Regions from separate parts of the Enterobacter sichuanensis genome, predicted to be linked through region 1. Evidence: predicted binding sites of a transcription regulator. Region 1 holds the regulator's gene; each other region holds the start of a gene.

Region 1 (4,770 bases):
CTTATGACCCAAATCATTCCATCAGACTTCGACATTGCGGCCGAAGACAGCACTGAGTTCGTGCCTATGCGCGGCGTGGCCAATCGCCATTTGCAGACCATGCTGCCGCGACTGATCCGCCGCAAGGTTCAGTTCACCCCGCACTGGCAACGGCTTGACCTGCCGGACGGTGACTTTCTGGATCTCGCCTGGAGCGAAGCACCTGAGCAGGCCCGCCATAAGCCGCGCCTGGTGGTCTTTCACGGTCTGGAAGGCAGTCTGCACAGCCCTTATGCGCATGGGTTAATTGAGGCGGCAAAAGCGCGCGGCTGGCTCGGCGTGGTGATGCATTTTCGCGGCTGTAGCGGCGAACCCAATCGTCAGAAACGCATTTATCACTCGGGTGAAACCGAAGACGGTACGTGGTTTTTGCACTGGCTGCGGGATAATTTTGGCAACGTGCCAACCGCCGCCGTGGGCTACTCGCTGGGCGGCAATATGCTGGCCTGTCTGCTGGCCAAAGAGGGCGAAAGCGTACCGCTGAATGCGGCGGTCATTGTCTCCGCCCCGTTTATGCTGGAGCAGTGCAGCTACCATATGGATAAAGGCTTTTCCCGCGTCTATCAGCGCTATCTGCTCAACCTGCTGAAAGCCAACGCGGCGCGTAAGCTGAAGGCTTACCCGGATACGCTGCCGGTCAGCCTGCGCCAGCTGAAAAAGGTGCGCCGAATTCGCGAGTTCGACGATCTGATCACCGCCAAAATTCACGGCTTCGCCGATGCGATTGATTACTATCGTCAGTGCAGCGCCATGCCGCTGCTCAGCAAGATCACGCAACCGACGCTGATCATTCATGCCAAAGATGACCCCTTTATGGATCACCACTCGATCCCCGCACAGGAGTTTCTGCCCGACAACGTTCACTATCAGTTGACCGAGCATGGCGGCCACGTCGGGTTTATCGGTGGCACGCTGCGCCGCCCGAAAATGTGGCTTGAGACGCGTATCCCTGACTGGCTAACCCCTTATCTGGACGGTGCAAAATGATTATTCCCTGGCAGGATCTGGCTCCCGAAACGCTCGATAATCTGATTGAAAGCTTTGTATTGCGCGAAGGCACCGATTATGGTGAACATGAACGCTCGCTTGAGCAAAAGGTCAACGATGTAAAGCGCCAGCTGAAAAGCGGCGACGTGGTGCTGGTGTGGTCAGAACTGCATGAGACGGTCAATATCATGCCCCGCAACGCGTTTCACGGCTGATCTTCCACCCTTTTCAGTCAGGGAGTTGTTATGTCTGCCAGACATCCGATTATTGCCGTTACGGGGTCGAGTGGTGCGGGAACCACCACCACCAGCCTCGCCTTTCGCAAGATTTTCGCCCAGCTGAATCTCCGTGCGGCGGAGGTCGAAGGCGACAGCTTTCACCGCTACACGCGTCCGGAGATGGATATGGCCATCCGTAAAGCGCGCGATCTGGGTAAACACATCAGTTACTTCGGCCCGGAGGCCAATGACTTCGGCCTGCTGGAGCAAACCTTTATTGAGTACGGACAGAGCGGCAAAGGGCAGTCCCGCAAGTATCTGCATACCTATGATGAAGCCGTTCCCTGGAATCAGGTGCCGGGCACCTTTACTCCCTGGCAGCCGCTGCCGGAACCTACCGACGTTCTGTTCTACGAAGGATTACACGGCGGCGTGGTTACGCCGCAGCACGACGTGGCGCGCCACGTGGATCTGCTGGTCGGCGTGGTCCCAATCGTCAACCTGGAGTGGATCCAGAAACTGACGCGTGACATGAGCGAGCGCGGCCACTCACGCGAGGCAGTGATGGACTCGGTGGTGCGTTCCATGGAAGATTACATCAACTACCTGACGCCGCAGTTTTCCCGCACCCATATCAACTTCCAGCGCGTGCCGACGGTGGACACCTCCAACCCGTTCGCCGCCAAAAGTATCCCGTCGCTGGATGAGAGCTTTGTGGTGATCCATTTCCGCAATCTCGAAGGCATTGATTATCCGTGGCTGCTGGCGATGCTGCAGGGCTCGTTCATTTCTCACATGAATACATTAGTGGTGCCGGGCGGAAAAATGGGACTGGCAATGGAGCTCATCATGACGCCGCTGGTACAGCGACTGATGGAAGGGAAGCAGATCGCATAATCATATTCCCTCTCCCTGTGGGAGAGGGTTAGGGTGAGGGCATCAACACGCACGATGCCCAATCAATCACGCCTCAATCACTTCATACGAATGGGTGATTTTTACCGCCTTCTCCAGCATTAACGCCACAGAGCAGTACTTCTCCGCCGACAGGTCCACCGCGCGTGATACCGCCGTGTCTTTCAACGCTTTGCCGGTCACAACAAAGTGCAGATTAATATGGGTGAACAGGCGTGGCGCCTCTTCACGACGTTCTGAGGTCAGTTTAACCTCGCAATCTGTCACGTCATGACGGCCTTTCTGCAGAATCGACACCACGTCAATGGCGCTGCATCCCCCTGCCGCCATCAGCACCATCTCCATTGGGCTTGGCGCTTTATCGCCGGAGTTGCCATCCATCAAAATCTGGTGTCCGGAAGCGGACTCGCCCAGGAACGTTAAACCTTCAACCCATTTCACGCGCGCTTGCATATTCTTAAACTCCAACGTTGCATTTTTGGTGACAGATTACGCGTGCGTTACATTTCTCGCAATGGAAGGCGACCTGCATCATGCTGAAGCGAGACACCAGGAGACACGCGGCGAAAGCTATGCTAAAACACTCAGGATGCTACAGTAATACATTGACGTTACACGTGTATGCAGAGGACATCAAACTTTACTGGCTGCGAAACGTTACGGTAGCCGACTTCCCAGGGTATGGGTAAGAATTCGATTGCAACCCCAGAGTCCGGATGCATCTGATGACTCTGGTGACAGCTTATAACAGAGGATAACAGCGCATGGTGCTTGGCAAACCGCAAACAGACCCGACTCTCGAATGGTTCTTGTCTCATTGCCACATTCATAAGTACCCATCGAAGAGCACGCTGATTCACCAGGGTGAAAAAGCGGAAACGTTGTATTACATCGTTAAAGGCTCGGTGGCAGTGCTGATCAAAGATGAAGAAGGGAAAGAGATGATCCTTTCTTATCTGAACCAGGGCGATTTCATCGGTGAACTGGGCCTGTTTGAAGAGGGCCAGGAACGTAGCGCCTGGGTTCGTGCAAAGACAGCATGTGAAGTGGCTGAAATTTCTTACAAGAAATTCCGTCAGCTGATTCAGGTTAACCCTGACATCCTGATGCGTCTTTCTTCCCAGATGGCGCGCCGTCTGCAGGTCACCTCTGAGAAAGTGGGCAACCTCGCCTTCCTGGACGTGACGGGCCGTATTGCACAGACGCTGCTGAACCTGGCGAAACAGCCAGACGCCATGACCCACCCGGACGGCATGCAAATTAAAATTACCCGTCAGGAAATTGGTCAGATCGTCGGTTGCTCCCGTGAAACCGTAGGTCGTATCCTGAAAATGCTGGAAGATCAAAACCTGATCTCCGCCCACGGTAAAACCATCGTGGTTTACGGAACGCGTTAATTCCGCTCAAACGGCGTGTCACCGCAAGGTGTCACGCCGTTTTTGTCTCTACTCCCCATGTGGCGCAGGCTGATCTATCACCCGGAAGTTAACTACGCACTGCGACAAACGCTGGTGTTGTGTCTTCCTGTGGCCGTAGGCCTGCTCCTCGGACATCTTCAGCAAGGTCTGCTCTTTTCTCTGGTGCCCGCCTGCTGCAACATTGCCGGTCTGGACACGCCGCATAAGCGCTTTTTCAAACGACTCATCATTGGCGGTTCACTGTTTGCCGGCTGTAGTCTCGCCGTGCAGCTTCTGCTGGCGCGCGATATTCCGCTGCCGCTGATCCTGACCGTGCTGGCGATGACCCTGGGTGTCACCGCCGAAATCAGCTCGCTGCACGCCCGTCTACTTCCCGCCTCGCTGATTGCGGCCATTTTCACGCTGAGCCTCGCCGGAAATATGCCGGTGTGGGAGCCGCTGCTGATCTACGCGCTGGGGACATTATGGTACGGGCTGTTTAACTGGTTCTGGTTCTGGCTGTGGCGCGAACAACCGCTGCGTGAATCCCTGAGCCTGCTCTATGTGCAGCTGGCGGAGTATTGTGAAGCCAAATACACCCTGCTCACCCAGCATACCGATCCGGAAAGATCGCTGCCCCCGCTGCTGACCCGTCAGCAAAAGATGGTGGATCTGATAAGCCAGTGCTACCAGCAACTGCATATGCTCGCCGCCAACCAGAATCACGAATATAAACGGCTGCTGCGCACTTTCCAGGTGGGGCTGGATCTGCAGGAACATATCTCCGTAAGTCTTCACCACCCGCAAGAGGTGCAAAAACTGGTAGAGCGCAGCCACGCTGAAGCGGTGATCCGCTGGAACGCACAGACCGTCTCCGCGCGCCTGCGGATCCTGGCCGACGATATTCTCTATCACCGCTACCCCACGCGCTTTAACATGGACAAACAGCTCGGCGCGCTGGAGAAAATCGCCCGTCAGCATCCGGATAACCCGGTCGGTCAGTTTGCCGCCTGGCACTTCAGCCGCATCGCCCGCGTGCTGCGTACCCAGCGCCCGCTTTATTCCCGCGATCTGATGGCGGACAAACAAAAACGGCTTCCGCTGTTGCCCGCGCTCAGAAGTTATCTGTCGCTTAAATCGTCCGCCCTGCGCAATGCCGCACGGATTAGCGTCATGCTCAGTGTCGCCAGCCTGATGGGCATGGCGCTGCATCT
Region 2 (4,770 bases), 210 kb from region 1:
CGTGTGAGGTATCCAGCGCGTTGGCCAGGTCTTTAATGTGCAGATCGATACGGAAGCCAGGTTTGAAATTCCGGTCCATCACCATCGGCGCTTTGGCATCCAGCACGGTACTGCCCGCCAGCCCACCGCGAATAGCCTGATAGACCAGGTCCGGGTTGACGCCCGCTTTGGTTGCCAGCGTCAGCGCTTCCGACATGGCGGCAATGTTCAGCGCCACAATCACCTGGTTCGCCAGCTTAGTCACATTACCCGCCCCGATGTCCCCCGTATGCACCACGGAGCCCGCCATCGCTTTCATCAGATCGTAGTATTTGTCGAAAACGGCTTTCTCACCGCCGACCATGACCGACAGCGTGCCGTCGATCGCTTTTGGTTCACCGCCGCTGACCGGCGCGTCCAGCATATCAACGCCCTTTGCTTTTAACGCCTCGCTGATTTCACGGCTTGCCAGCGGCGCGATAGAGCTCATATCGATCAGCACCAGGCCCGGCTTCGCACCGTCGATAATACCGTTCTCACCCAGCGCGACCTCTTTGACATGCGGTGAGTTTGGCAGCATGGTGATGATGACATCGCACTGCTCAGCAATGGCTTTGGCGGTGGTGGCCGTTTCTGCGCCAGCCGCCATAAGCTCAGCCACGGCCTGCGGATTGTGATCGGATACCACCAGTGAGTAACCTGCTTTGATGAGGTTCTTACTCATTGGTTTACCCATGATCCCCAGGCCAATAAAACCCACTTTCAGCGTCATAGTCTTTTCCTCAATGATGGTTATTTTTTAAAAGCGTCCGCTAATTTCTGCGTGGCCGAGCGGAATACGCCGAGGTCGCTGCCGACGGCAACAAACGTGGCTCCCCACTCCAGATAGCGGCGGGCATCCGCCTCAACCGGTGCCAGAATGCCGCTCGGTTTGCCGTGCGCGCTGGCGCGGGCAAAGATGTGCTGTATGGCACGTTGTACGTCCGGATGACCGGCATTGCCCAGGTGTCCGAGTGCGGCCGCCAAATCGCTTGGGCCTACGAAGATACCGTCCACGCCGTGGGTGGCGGCAATCTCATCGACGTTATCAACACCCTGCTGGCTCTCGATCTGGACCAGGATGGTGATGTTGCTGTTGGACTGCACGAAGTAGTCCGGGACGGTGCCAAACATGTTGGCGCGGTGCGAAACGGAAACGCCGCGGATCCCTTCCGGGGGATAGCGCGTGGAGGCCACAGCCAGCGCTGCCTGCTCTGCCGTTTCCACAAACGGGATCAGGAAGTTGTAGAAACCTATATCCAGCAGACGCTTAACGATCACCGGCTCATTGGTGGGTACACGCACTACCGGGGCGCTCGGGCTGCCTTTCAGCGCCATCAGTTGCGGAATAAAGGTGCTGATATCATTAGGCGCATGTTCGCCGTCCAGCACCAGCCAGTCGAACCCGGCCAGTCCCAGCACTTCCGTGCTGATTGGGTTTGCCAGCGCGGACCAGCAGCCAATCTGAATCTGGTGCGCCGCAAGGGCCGCTTTAAACTTATTCGGGAAGATATCGTTATTCATCGCGTTTACCTTTTTAATTCCGCAGCCTTGTTCAATATCATTTTATTTATTCAGACACAGCGACAGGATGATATTTATTATTCTGACCTGGTTTGGCGTAATAAAATCGTCATTCAGTATAAGACGCTATTCATGACCACACATTGTTTTAATGCTCAAGCATTACGTTGCATTTTGATAATATTTTGAGCATATGCACAAAGCACTGGGCGCTGATGCACAGAATCAGGCATTACTGGTTCGGGAGCGATCGGGATCACATTTTCATATGTCATCTGCTGACATGCTTTATTTCTGAAAGCCGCGTATTAATTTCTACCATTAGAAAACTGGATGAATTTATTATCAGACACTTTGCCGGAGAATAGTGAACAATGGCCGACATTGAAATTCGACACGCATCGCCGACGGCGTTCTATATAAAAGTGCACGACACCGATAATGTGGCGATTATTGTCAACGACAATGGCTTAAAAGCAGGAACCCGCTTCCCGGACGGACTGGAACTGATTGAGCATATTCCGCAGGGGCATAAAGTCGCCCTGGTGGATATTCCTGCTAACAGCGAAATCGTGCGTTACGGTGAAGTCATCGGTTATGCCGTGCGCTTCATTGCCAGGGGGAGCTGGGTTGAGGAGTCGCTGGTTGAGCTACCGGAAGCCCCGCCGCTGAATACGCTGCCCCTGGCAACCCGCGTGCCGGAGCCGCTTCCCCCGCTGGAAGGCTATACCTTCGAAGGCTATCGCAATACGGACGGCAGCGTCGGCACCAAAAACCTGCTCGGCATTACCACCAGCGTACACTGCGTGGCGGGCGTAGTGGATTACGTGGTGAAAATTATCGAACGCGATCTGCTGCCGAAATACCCGAACGTGGACGGCGTGGTCGGCCTGAACCACCTTTACGGCTGCGGCGTGGCGATTAACGCCCCGGCAGCCGTCGTGCCCATCCGGACCATCCACAATATCGCCCTCAACCCGAACTTTGGCGGCGAGGTGATGGTGATCGGCCTGGGATGTGAAAAGCTCCAGCCCGAGCGCCTGCTGCAGGGCACGGAAGATGTCAAAGCCATCCCGGCCGATGAGGCCAGCATTGTGCGCCTGCAGGACGAACGCCACGTCGGTTTCCGCTCAATGGTTGACGACATTCTGCAGGTCGCAGAGCGCCATCTGGACAAACTCAACCAACGCCAGCGCGAAACATGCCCGGCATCGGAACTGGTGGTGGGCACCCAGTGCGGCGGCAGCGATGCATTCTCCGGCGTGACGGCCAACCCGGCGGTGGGCTATGCGTCCGATCTGCTTGTTCGCTGCGGTGCCACGGTGATGTTCTCCGAGGTGACCGAAGTCCGTGACGCCATTCATCTGCTTACGCCGCGCGCCGTCAATGAAGAGGTGGGCAAACGCCTGCTTGAGGAGATGGCCTGGTACGATAACTATCTCGATATGGGCAAAACCGACCGCAGCGCCAACCCCTCTCCCGGCAACAAAAAAGGCGGTCTGGCAAACGTGGTGGAAAAAGCCCTTGGCTCGATTGCCAAATCCGGTCAGAGCGCGATTGCGGAGGTGCTTTCTCCCGGCCAGCGCCCGACGAAGCGCGGCCTGATCTACGCGGCAACCCCCGCCAGCGATTTCGTCTGTGGTACCCAGCAGGTTGCTTCCGGCATTACGGTACAGGTCTTCACCACCGGGCGCGGTACGCCGTACGGCCTGATGGCAGTGCCGGTAATAAAAATGGCGACACGCACCGAGCTGGCAAACCGCTGGTATGATTTAATGGATATCAACGCGGGCACCATCGCCACCGGGGAAGAGAGCATTGAAGAGGTGGGCTGGAAATTGTTCCACTTCATTCTGGACGTGGCGAGCGGACGGAAGAAAACATTCTCGGATCAATGGGGGTTGCATAACCAGCTGGCGGTGTTTAACCCGGCGCCGGTGACGTGATTTCCCCTCACCCTACCCTCTCCACATAGGGGAGAGGGTAAAAACCTTAAACCAGCACCACCTCAATCCCGCTTTTCCGTAATCCTTCCAGACTCTCCGGCGGAATACCTTCATCGACAATAATCATATCAATCCTTTGCGTATCAATGATTTTATGCAGACTTGAGCGGTTAAACTTGCTTGAGTCAGTGACAACGATAATACGCTCCGCCACCTCGCACATTTTACGGTTCAGACGGGCTTCGTCTTCGTTGTGCGTACTTACGCCGCGGTCGAGATCGATAGCGTCAACGCCCAGGAACAGCAGATCAAAATGGTAATTCTGTAGCGACTGTTCTGCCTGGTCACCGTAGAAGGATTGCGACTGACGGCGCAAATGCCCGCCGGTCATCAGCAGTTCAACCCCTTCCGCTTCCAACAGCGCATTTGCCACGTTCATGCCGTTAGTCATCGCAATCACGTCCGAGTGCTGACGCAGCATACGGGCGATTTCAAACGTCGTGGTGCCGGAGTCCAGAATAATACGGTGCCCGGGTTTGACCAGCGCGGCAGCGGCCTGCGCGATACTGCGCTTTACCGCCGTATTCAGCGAGCTTTTATCCTCTACGGAAGGCTCAGCGCCCGGCATGTTGCCTTCGCAAATCAATGCCCCACCGTAGGCGCGAACGGCAATGCCCTGCTTCTCAAGAAAGGCGAGGTCATTGCGGATCGTCACCGTCGATACGCCGTACAGATGAGACAGATCGTTAACCTGCACGCTTCCCTGCGCCCGCAACCGCTGAATGATCTGCTCTCGCCTTTCACTGGTGCCGGTGATGCGCTTTTCTGCGGATGAATCGGTGCTGCTCATACGAGCTCCTTAATCAATATTCTTTCGTTTCATTTCGTTTTGTCTATTAAGGCCTTTCCTTTACGGGAATGCAAGCCCTGCATGGTGACGATACGCAAGCTGGCATCGCGCTGAAAACTTTCATTATGTTTCTTTTGTGAAACAGATCGGAAAACCATTATCTTTCGTTTTATTTTTATATCACCGTGATGCAGGATTAAATGAAACAAAACGAAAGACAGGTATCATTACCATCCGACATGGAGAGGAAAGTGAAACATCTGACAGAAATGGTGGCGCAGCATAAACGGGGGAAGACAAACGGAATTTATGCCGTCTGCTCCGCACATCCGCTGGTACTGGAAGCTGCAATTCGTTACGCCCATTCACAGCAGACGCCGCTGCTGATTGAGGCTACCTCTAACCAGGTCGATCAGTTTGGCGGCTACACCG
Region 3 (4,770 bases), 2.0 Mb from region 1:
TCACTTTCACCGTGCCGCCTTTAATCGCCCCGGCAGCCAGGAAATACGAAGCGGAAGAGGCATCCCCTTCCACCAGGTAATGGCCCGGAGACTGATATTGCTGGGCGCCGCGAACGACAAAACGCTGATAAGCCTGGTTTTCAACCTCTACACCGAAGGTCTTCATCAGATGCAGCGTAATATCAATGTACGGTTTGGAAACCAGATCGCCCTTAATAGTGATTACGGTATCCTGCGGTGCCAGCGGTGCGGTCATCAGCAGCGCCGTCAGGAACTGGCTGGATACGCTACCGTCAACCTCGACGTTACCGCCGGTAAAGCCCCCGCGCAGACGCAGGGGTGGATAATTCTCTTGCTCCAGATACTCAATCTGCGCGCCGCCCTGACGAAGGGCATCCACCAGATGGCCGATCGGGCGCTCTTTCATGCGCGGCTCGCCTGTCAGGACAATGTTGTTGCTGCCCAGACACAGCGCTGCCGCCAGCGGACGCATTGCGGTCCCCGCGTTACCCAGAAACAGTTCAAGCTCATCAGCCGAGCGTAGCGCGCCGCCGTTCCCCGTCACTTCGCAGCGGGTACGGTCGTCAGACAGCGTGTAATGAACTCCCAACGCTTTCAACGCATTGAGCATATGGCGCACGTCATCGCTGTCCAGCAGGTTCGTGAGGACGGTGGTGCCGTTTGCCAGAGCTGCCAGCAGCAGAGCGCGGTTCGAGACACTTTTTGAACCAGGCAGATTGATGGTGCCATCTACCCGCGCGATAGGTTGTAACGTCAGGGATTCCATGAAACTTATCTCAACTCAACATAATAAAAACCCCGCAGCAGGGCTACGGGGGTGAAAACAGCGCAATTAACCGTGGCGACGTTCGAAGTCAATCATGAAATCGGTCAGCGCTTTAACGCCTTCCAGCGGCATGGCGTTATAGATGGAGGCACGCATGCCGCCCACCACTCGGTGGCCTTTCAGCGCGTGCAGACCTGCCGCGAAGGACTCTTCCAGGAAGACTTTATCCAGGTTGCTGTCCGCCAGCTGGAACGGCACGTTCATGCGCGAACGGTTGGCTTTCGCCACATCGTTACGATAGAAATCGCTCTTATCAATCACGCCGTACAGCAGCTCGGCTTTCTGCTGATTAACCTTGTCCATCTGCGCCACACCGCCGTTTTGCTTCAGCCATTTGAAGACCAGCCCGGACAGGTACCAGGCAAACGTCGGCGGGGTGTTGAACATGGAGTCGTTATCGTTCAGCACGGTGTAATCGAGAATCGACGGGCAGGATTTATGCGCTTTACCCAGCAGGTCTTCGCGCACGATGACGATAGTCAGACCAGCAGGGCCGATATTTTTCTGCGCGCCCGCATAAATTACACCGTAGCGACTGACGTCAATTGGCGCAGAAAGAATGGTGGAGGAGAAATCTGCGGCAACCACTACGTCTTTGCCGAAGTTCGGGGTCTCGTCGATGGCGATACCGTCGATGGTTTCGTTCGGGCAGTAGTGAAGATACGCAGCGTTGTCAGAGAGTTGCCACTCGCTCATGGGCTTCACGGCGCGCAGACCGTCAACGGTCACTTTGGCGTCGATAACATTCGGCGTGCAGTACTTGTGCGCTTCTTTCACCGCACTGGCCGCCCAGTAGCCCGCATCAACGTAGTCTGCCGTCGTTTTATCACCAAGGATGTTCAGCGGCACGCCAGCAAACTGGCCGCGTCCGCCGCCATGGCAGAACAATACTTTGTAGTTCGAGGGAATATTCAGCAGATCGCGAAAATCCTTTTCTGCCTCTTCCGCCACCTGAATAAACTCTTTACCCCGGTGGCTGATTTCCATCACCGACGTCCCCAGACCGTTCCAGTCACAAAGTTCCTGTTGAGCCTGTTTAAGCACGTCTGCCGGTAACATTGCCGGACCTGAACTGAAATTAAAGACTTGAGCCATTTCCCCTCACCACGCTAAAAGCCATAAGTTATAACTGTGGATATCGGTTTTATCATTCAGTGACACGCGCCGCAATGTCTAAAACTTATGACCGGTGAAATGTGCCCCGCGTCACACAAAACAATCTGCCGCCTCGCTATCGCAAAACCGACAAAATGGCTGTCAGGTGATCCGTTTAGCCCGGCTAACCTTCGTCCATTCCGGATTTGCACAGCGAGGGCATAATTGACGATCGCCAGGCTTCATGGCCACAACATGGCTACATCTTACGCAAGCGTAATCGCCTGCTTCGGGGACCGTCCTGAAACGCTCGATCAGCATATCCGGCAAAATACAGAGACCGGGCTTTACGTCCTCATCAGCGTAGTAATAGACGCTGATCTGCCCGTTAGTTTCCATTATCGCCAGACGCACCTGCCCGAGCTGTTCCACGCTGTTCAGGCGCAGCTCCATAAAGAACTCAAACTCGGTCATATTGGCGCTCTGGACATTTTCCCAGGCCAGCTGACCGTCCTCGACGATCACGACCGGCTTTCCTTCAAGCAGATCCTCCAGCTTTTCGCTTTTCGACATCAGCCACATCACCAGGCGATAGAGGAGCGCCAGTGAGACAAAAACGATAAACACCGGCACCATCGGCACATCATCATAAAAAGCGACATCCCCCGCCGCTGAACCCAGCGTCAGGATGATCAATACTTCAAAAAGCGACATCTGCCGCACGCCGCGACGACCGGTGATTTTAAGAAACAGGAAGACCAGAACGAAGGTATACAGACTACGCAGCGCCACTTCGCCTAAAAATTCAGGAGGGACTTTATCAAACGCCATCCGCTGGAGATCGAATGCTTTCATTTTTCTATGCCTTAACAGTGAGTTACTGACAGTAAGCATAGCCCAGTCTTTTATTTTCGCCGGAGATAGCACCTGTCACGCAAAACCCGTATCATTGCGCGCTTTACGTACGATAAAAGTGAACGCCATGACTCAAACGTTTATCCCCGGCAAAGACGCCGCCCTGGAAGATTCCATCGCTCGCTTCCAGCAGAAACTGACCGACCTGGGTTTTAACATCGAAGAAGCCTCCTGGCTCAATCCGGTGCCGCATGTCTGGTCCGTACATATTCGCGATAAAGACTGTGCCCTGTGCTTTACCAACGGTAAAGGCGCGACAAAAAAAGCGGCACTGGCCTCTGCGCTGGGTGAGTATTTTGAGCGTCTGTCCACCAACTACTTCTTCGCCGATTTCTGGCTGGGTGAAACCATCGCTAACGGCCCGTTCGTTCACTACCCGAATGAAAAATGGTTCCCGCTGACCGAAGATGACGAACTGCCGGAAGGTATCCTGGATACGCGTCTGCGTGCGTTTTACGATCCCGAAAACGAACTGACCGCCAGCATGCTGATCGATCTGCAGTCCGGTAACGAAGATCGCGGTATTTGCGCCCTGCCATTCACTCGTCAGTCGGATGAACAGACCGTCTATATCCCGATGAACATCGTCGGCAACCTGTACGTGTCTAACGGCATGTCCGCCGGTAATACCCGCAATGAAGCGCGCGTGCAGGGTCTGTCTGAAGTCTTCGAACGCCACATTAAAAACCGCATTATTGCCGAATCCATCAGCCTGCCTGAAATTCCGGCAGACGTGCTGGCGCGTTATCCGGGCGTGGTGGAATCCATCGCCAAACTGGAAGCCGAAGGTTTCCCAATCTTTGCGTATGACGGCTCGCTGGGCGGTAAATACCCGGTTATCTGCGTTGTGCTGTTTAACCCGACAAATGGCACCTGCTTCGCCTCCTTCGGCGCACATCCGGACTTCGGCGTAGCGCTGGAACGTACCGTGACCGAACTGCTGCAGGGCCGTAGCCTGAAAGACCTCGACGTGTTTACGCCGCCAACGTTCGACGATGAAGAAGTGGCTGAGCATACCAATCTGGAAACCCACTTCATCGACTCCAGCGGTTTGATCTCATGGGATCTATTCAAACAGGACGCCGACTATCCTTTCGTGGACTGGAGCTTTGCCGGTACCACGGAAGAAGAGTTCGCCACGCTGATGGCCATCTTCAAATCTGAAGATAAAGAAGTCTACATTGCTGACTACGAGCACCTGGGCGTCTATGCGTGCCGTATTATTGTTCCTGGCATGTCCGACATCTACCCTGCTGAAGATCTGTGGCTGGCGAATAACAGCATGGGCGCGCATCTGCGTGAAACGCTGCTGGCACTGCCGGGCAGCGAATGGGAAAAAGAGGATTATCTGAACCTGATCGCCCAGCTGGACGAGGAAGGCCACGATGACTTCACACGCGTACGCGAGCTGCTCGGTCTGGCCACCGGCAAAGATAACGGCTGGTATACCCTGCGCATCGGCGAGCTGAAAGCGATGCTGGCGCTGGCGGGCGGCGATCTGGATCAGGCCCTGGCCTGGACCGAGTGGACCATGGAGTTTAACCAGTCGGTCTTCTCTGCCGAGCGCACCAACTATTACCGCTGCCTGCAAACCCTCCTGCTTCTCGCGCAGGAAGAGGATCGTGAGCCGCTGCAGTATCTGAATGCTTTTGTGCGCATGTACGGTGCCGAGGCGGTAGAAGCGGCCAGCGCGGCGCTGAGCGGTGAAGAGCCGTTCTACGGTCTGCAGGCTGTTGACAGCGATCTAAAAGCCTTCCCGGCGCATCAGTCGCTGCTGAAGGCCTATGAGAAGCTGCAGAAAGCGAAAGCCGCTTACTGGTCAAAATAAGCGCACATAACATTACCAGCAGTAGGCGTATTCAATCGTCTGGGCTATATTACGGGGCAATTTCATTGCCCCTTTTTTTATTTTC
Region 4 (4,770 bases), 100 kb from region 1:
CAGCTGACGGTGCCAGGCCGACAGATCGTCGTTAATCGGCACCGGCGCGTTACGCAGGCGCTGGTGTGCAATGATCATGGTCAGCGCCAGGCGGAACTTGGCGATATCCCCCGGGAACTTATTCAGCAGTAAAAACAGCTGCTGATAGAGTGCGGGCAGGTGGTTCTCTTTCCGACGCGCCGTATTGGTGGTCATGGACGACACGGCAGCCGATACAAACTGGTTCAATAACACGCGTCCCGTTCTTGCCTGGGAGTTATCCCGTACCAGCAGAATAACCATCATCGCCAGGAAACAGCCCACCAGCTGGCCTAACGCGCTGTCGAGAAACTGGCTGAAATGGAAGGTCATCGGGTTATCCAGCACAATAATGTTAATCGTGCTCGCCAGCGCCCCCAGCGATCCGAGACGTCGTTTTTGCACCTCAATGCCGATAAAGAACGCCATCACCGCCAGGCTAATACAGAGCAGCAGCATGCTCTGCTGGGTAGACGGAATGATCACCAGGAAGTAAAGCGCACCTATCGGCAATGCGGCGATGGTGCCGTACAGGAAATCAATGGCGACCATACGCGGGTTAGGCAGGCGCATCGCAAGGGCGGTAACGACGGCAATCATCACCATCGCGCCGCTGCCGGAGGTCCAGCCCGTCCACAGCCAGAACAGCGTGCCGAGCATGCAGGCCAGCGTCGTACGCCAGAAGTTGACCATCGCATGATGACGTTCGGCAGATTCCGCCTTGATCACCACTTCCCCCTGCAGTACCTCTTCTTCCGCCGCGCTGATTTTAGTGTTACCGATCACGCCGCGTTTCAGCAACAGGTAGCGCGTCGCCGCGCCGACCCAGGTGTAGATCGTCACCGGCGTATCGCGCTCCCCGGTCCAGGCGATGACCCGGCGCATGCGCTTAAGCTGCTTGTGCACGTCCTGCACCGTTTCCACCGGTTCGGCAAACAGTTCGCGAAAGGTATCAGTGACCATTTCAGGTCGGGTGTTTTGAATGAGGTAGGTTTCGCATGCCTGGGTAATCAGCGTTAAGGAGACGGTGTTGAGCGCTTTAAGGCGACGGTTGGCGCGCGCCCAGCGCGACGACTCCATATTGAGGTTGCTGCGCATCCCTTCCAGGGCCTGCGTACGGCGAACCAGACCACTCCAGGCTTTATCTACCTCTTCACTGTCACCGTGCTTAATGCATAGCTGCATCAGCTGGTACTGGGCCACAATCAGCGCGTCGAGCTCGCGATCTACTTCCTGTTTAATGGATCGCGGAGAGAAAAGCAGGTCAGCGACAATGGCGCTGACGATACCAATCACAATCTCACTGCAGCGTTCAACCGCAAACTGCGGCGCGAGCAGCGGCTCGGACTGAATGGTGATGACAATAATCAGCGCGGTATAGCCCGCCAGTCCCCAGGCATAGGAGTTCTCGACTTTCACCAGCGAGGAGATCCAGGTGCAGAACCCCGCCCAGATGCAGCACACCATCAGCATCAGCAGCGGCGTGCGGATCATCAGAATAATAATGGTGAGTGCCGCGAAACAGCCGATGAACGTCCCGATGATACGCAGCATCCCGCGATAGCGGATCGCGCCTGAATAGGGCTCCCCACCCGCGGCAAAGGCTGGGCCCGCCGCGACAATCGCCGCCGTCAGCACCGCCCAGCGAGGGGTTTCAAGCTGGAAGTGGAAGCCCACAAACAGCGCCAGCACAATGGCACACGCCAGCTTCACAGCGAAGCGAATGTGCTGGCTGGCGATGGAAAAGATACCCATACCGGTTAACCAAACTCGCGCAGGCGATGGGCAATTTTACGGAAGAATGAGTCCTGGCTGGCGTCCCGGTCTTTTTCCCCGGTGATCACCACCGTCGCCGTGGTACCGGCAGGCCACACATTACCCTGCTGTTCATCCAGGTGGATACGCACCGGCACACGCTGGGCCAGACGTACCCACTCAAGGTTGGAATCGACGGTCGCCATCCCTTTTGCATCGTTAGAGCTGCTGGAGTTGGTCACCCCTGCCGCGACGCTGTCCACGGTACCTTTAAAGACGCGGTTGCTGCCAAGCGGCGTGATTTCCGCCCTAAAACCGGGACGTACGCCTTCCAGCTTGGTCTCTTCCATATAGGCGAGCACGTAGAAGGAGTTCTGTTTCACCAGCGCCACAGCGGTTGAGCCGCGGGTGATAAATTCTCCGGCATAGACATTCAGGTTGGTCACCCAGCCGTCAGCGGGCGCACGGATCACGGTGCGCTCCAGATCAAGCTTCGCCAGATCGCGCGTCGCCTGCGCTTTCGCCAGCTGGTGCAGTACGGTTTGCAGCACGTTGTTGGACTGATCAATCTCTTCGCGGGACATCGCCTGAACGCCCAGCTGATTACGACGCCCTGCCTCACGACGTTTCTCTGCGGCCAGCGCCTGGTAATAAGCTACGTCCGCTTCCGCTTCTTCCAGCGCCTTCTGGTAACGCGGCTGGTCGATGGTGAACAGCACCTGGTCTTTCTTCACTAACTGGTTATCGTGAACGTTAACCGCCGTGATAAGCCCGGCCACGTCGGGAGCGATCGCCACGACATCCGCGCTGAAACGCGCGTCACGCGTCCACGGCGATTCGGTGTAATAGACCCAGGCGCGAAAAATAGCGATGAACGCGAGGATAACCAGCGCCATGGTGATGGCGGTGCGGGAGATTTTTCTTGTTAGCGTTTTCACATCAACCTCAGACAAACATGCGCGATATCAGGTAAAACAGGCAGCAATACAGCGCGGTATTGAACAATGCAGGATGCCAGACGAAATCGTAGATCCCGGTAGGAACCAGCACCTTGCGCACCAGCCAGAAAATCGCCAGTGATAAAAGCAGCTCGAAAAATATCGGTGGGAACGACAGACCGAACACCACGATAACGGGAAACAGACTCATGTTGACCTTGATAAGCGAGAGTGCAGGCTTCAGAATTTTTTAGCGTACGCCACCGCAGGAGAGCAAGAAACGCCGGGCGGGAATGGCGCAGCCGTTATGTAATTAATAATATATTAACGTAACTGTTATGCTGTTATCTATAATATGTGATCTAAATCACTTTTAAGCCAGAGTGAACAATGGAACGTTTAAAACGCATGTCGGTCTTCGCCAAAGTGGTAGAACTGGGCTCTTTTACCGCGGCGGCACGCCAGCTTCAGATGAGCGTCTCATCCATCAGCCAGACAGTGTCCAAACTGGAAGATGAGCTTCAGGTCAAGCTGCTCAACCGCAGTACCCGCAGCATTGGGCTGACGGAAGCGGGTAAAATTTACTATCAGGGCTGTCGCCGCATGCTGCATGAAGTGCAGGATGTTCACGAGCAACTCTACGCCTTTAACAACACGCCTATTGGCACCCTGCGCATTGGTTGTTCTTCAACTATGGCACAAAATGTTCTCGCCGCCATGACCGCGGATATGCTGAAAGAATACCCGGGGCTGACCGTCAATCTGGTGACGGGTATTCCGGCGCCGGATCTGATTGCCGACGGGCTGGATGTGGTGATCCGCGTCGGTGCATTACAGGATTCCAGCCTGTTCTCGCGTCGGCTGGGCAGCATGCCGATGGTGGTCTGCGCCTCAAAAAGCTATCTGGCACAGTACGGTGTCCCCGAGAAACCCGCCGATCTCAGCAACCACTCGTGGCTGGAGTACAGCGTGCGGCCCGACAATGAATTTGAGCTGATTGCCCCGGAAGGGATCTCCACCCGACTGCTGCCGGAAGGCCGGTTTGTGACCAACGACCCGATGACCATTTCGCGCTGGCTGGTGGCCGGGGCCGGGATCGCCTACGTGCCGCTGATGTGGGTGATCAACGAGATCAACAGCGGCGTGCTGGAGATCCTGTTCCCGCGCTATCAATCCGATCCGCGCCCGGTGTACGCCCTGTATACCGAAAAAGACAAGCTGCCGCTCAAGGTACAGGTATGTATTAACTATCTGACCGACTATTTTGTGGACGTGGCAGAGCTGTTTCAGGGGATGCGGGGAAGAAGAAAGGAATAAGTGATTAATTTCTGAAATATCCGCGCCATTAATATTTCAGGATGAAGCAGACCTTCATCCAGGAATATTCTTTTGCCATTATCAGGAATAGCGAATTGACACTGCCGCCGCCTGCCCTTTACCTTAATAACAGTCTGGCATTCAGACTGTTATTAATTTGTTGCTGATTTGAATAATAAAATGTATTCCGCAGGATGACGTTAAACAAGGAAAAGAAATGAATATATTTGAACAAACACCGCCGTCACGCAGGCGCTATGGACTCGCCGCGTTCATCGGTTTGATTGCAGGGATTGTCTCCGCGTTTGTTAAATGGGGTGCCGAGGTCCCCCTCCCGCCACGAAGCCCCACCGATTTATTCAACGCCGCCTGTGGGCCGGAGCAATTAATAAGAGCCGCAGGTCAGATAGATTGCTCTCGTAATTTCTTAAACCCACCTTATGTTTTTTTACGCGACTGGCTGGGCGTCGTTGATCCTAACGCGGCGGTTTATACCTTTGCCGGACATATATTTAACTGGGTTGGTGTAACACATATTATTTTCTCCGTTGTCTTCGCGGTGGGATATTGTGTAGTTGCTGAAGTTTTTCCGAAAATTAAACTCTGGCAGGGTTTGCTGGCGGGTGCGTTAGCCCAGCTTTTTGTTCATATGATCTCCTTCCCGCTGATGGGGCTGACACCACCGCTGTTTGCACTTCCCTGGTATGAGCACGTGTCAGAGATCGTAGGTCATCTGGTCTGG

The links. The regulator CRP, encoded in region 1, controls carbon source genes, mostly activating them, when cyclic AMP is high. The targets are predictions, from matches to a motif close to ATGTGANNNNNNTCACAT.
Region 2: garD (galactarate dehydratase) is a predicted target of CRP. The motif match lies at 1,787-1,804, and genes of this name have one in related genera.
Region 3: serC (3-phosphoserine/phosphohydroxythreonine transaminase) is a predicted target of CRP. The motif match lies at 2,042-2,059, and genes of this name have one in related genera.
Region 4: aaeR (HTH-type transcriptional activator AaeR) is a predicted target of CRP. The motif match lies at 3,067-3,084, and genes of this name have one in related genera.

What each region holds. Positions count from the first base shown of each region.
Region 1 covers NZ_CP027986.1:4,307,809-4,312,578, forward strand. The annotation lists gene C1N69_RS20955 (hydrolase) at 4-1,026, shown strand; gene C1N69_RS20960 (YheU family protein) at 1,023-1,241, shown strand; gene C1N69_RS20965 (phosphoribulokinase) at 1,272-2,141, shown strand; gene C1N69_RS20970 (OsmC family protein) at 2,208-2,612, opposite strand; gene crp (cAMP-activated global transcriptional regulator CRP) at 2,924-3,556, shown strand; gene C1N69_RS20980 (YccS/YhfK family putative transporter) at 3,614-4,770, shown strand, end outside.
Region 2 covers NZ_CP027986.1:4,102,221-4,106,990, forward strand. The annotation lists gene garR (2-hydroxy-3-oxopropionate reductase) at 1-751, opposite strand, end outside; gene garL (2-dehydro-3-deoxyglucarate aldolase) at 772-1,542, opposite strand; gene garD (galactarate dehydratase) at 1,917-3,488, shown strand; gene C1N69_RS19865 (DeoR family transcriptional regulator) at 3,535-4,338, opposite strand; gene kbaZ (tagatose-bisphosphate aldolase subunit KbaZ) at 4,578-4,770, shown strand, end outside.
Region 3 covers NZ_CP027986.1:1,573,882-1,578,651, reverse strand. The annotation lists gene aroA (3-phosphoshikimate 1-carboxyvinyltransferase) at 1-787, opposite strand, end outside; gene serC (3-phosphoserine/phosphohydroxythreonine transaminase) at 854-1,942, opposite strand; gene C1N69_RS07420 (DUF421 domain-containing protein) at 2,105-2,797, opposite strand; gene ycaO (30S ribosomal protein S12 methylthiotransferase accessory factor YcaO) at 2,925-4,685, shown strand.
Region 4 covers NZ_CP027986.1:4,207,425-4,212,194, forward strand. The annotation lists gene aaeB (p-hydroxybenzoic acid efflux pump subunit AaeB) at 1-1,773, opposite strand, end outside; gene aaeA (p-hydroxybenzoic acid efflux pump subunit AaeA) at 1,779-2,711, opposite strand; gene aaeX (p-hydroxybenzoic acid efflux pump operon protein AaeX) at 2,719-2,922, opposite strand; gene aaeR (HTH-type transcriptional activator AaeR) at 3,102-4,028, shown strand; gene C1N69_RS20400 (YagU family protein) at 4,246-4,770, shown strand, end outside.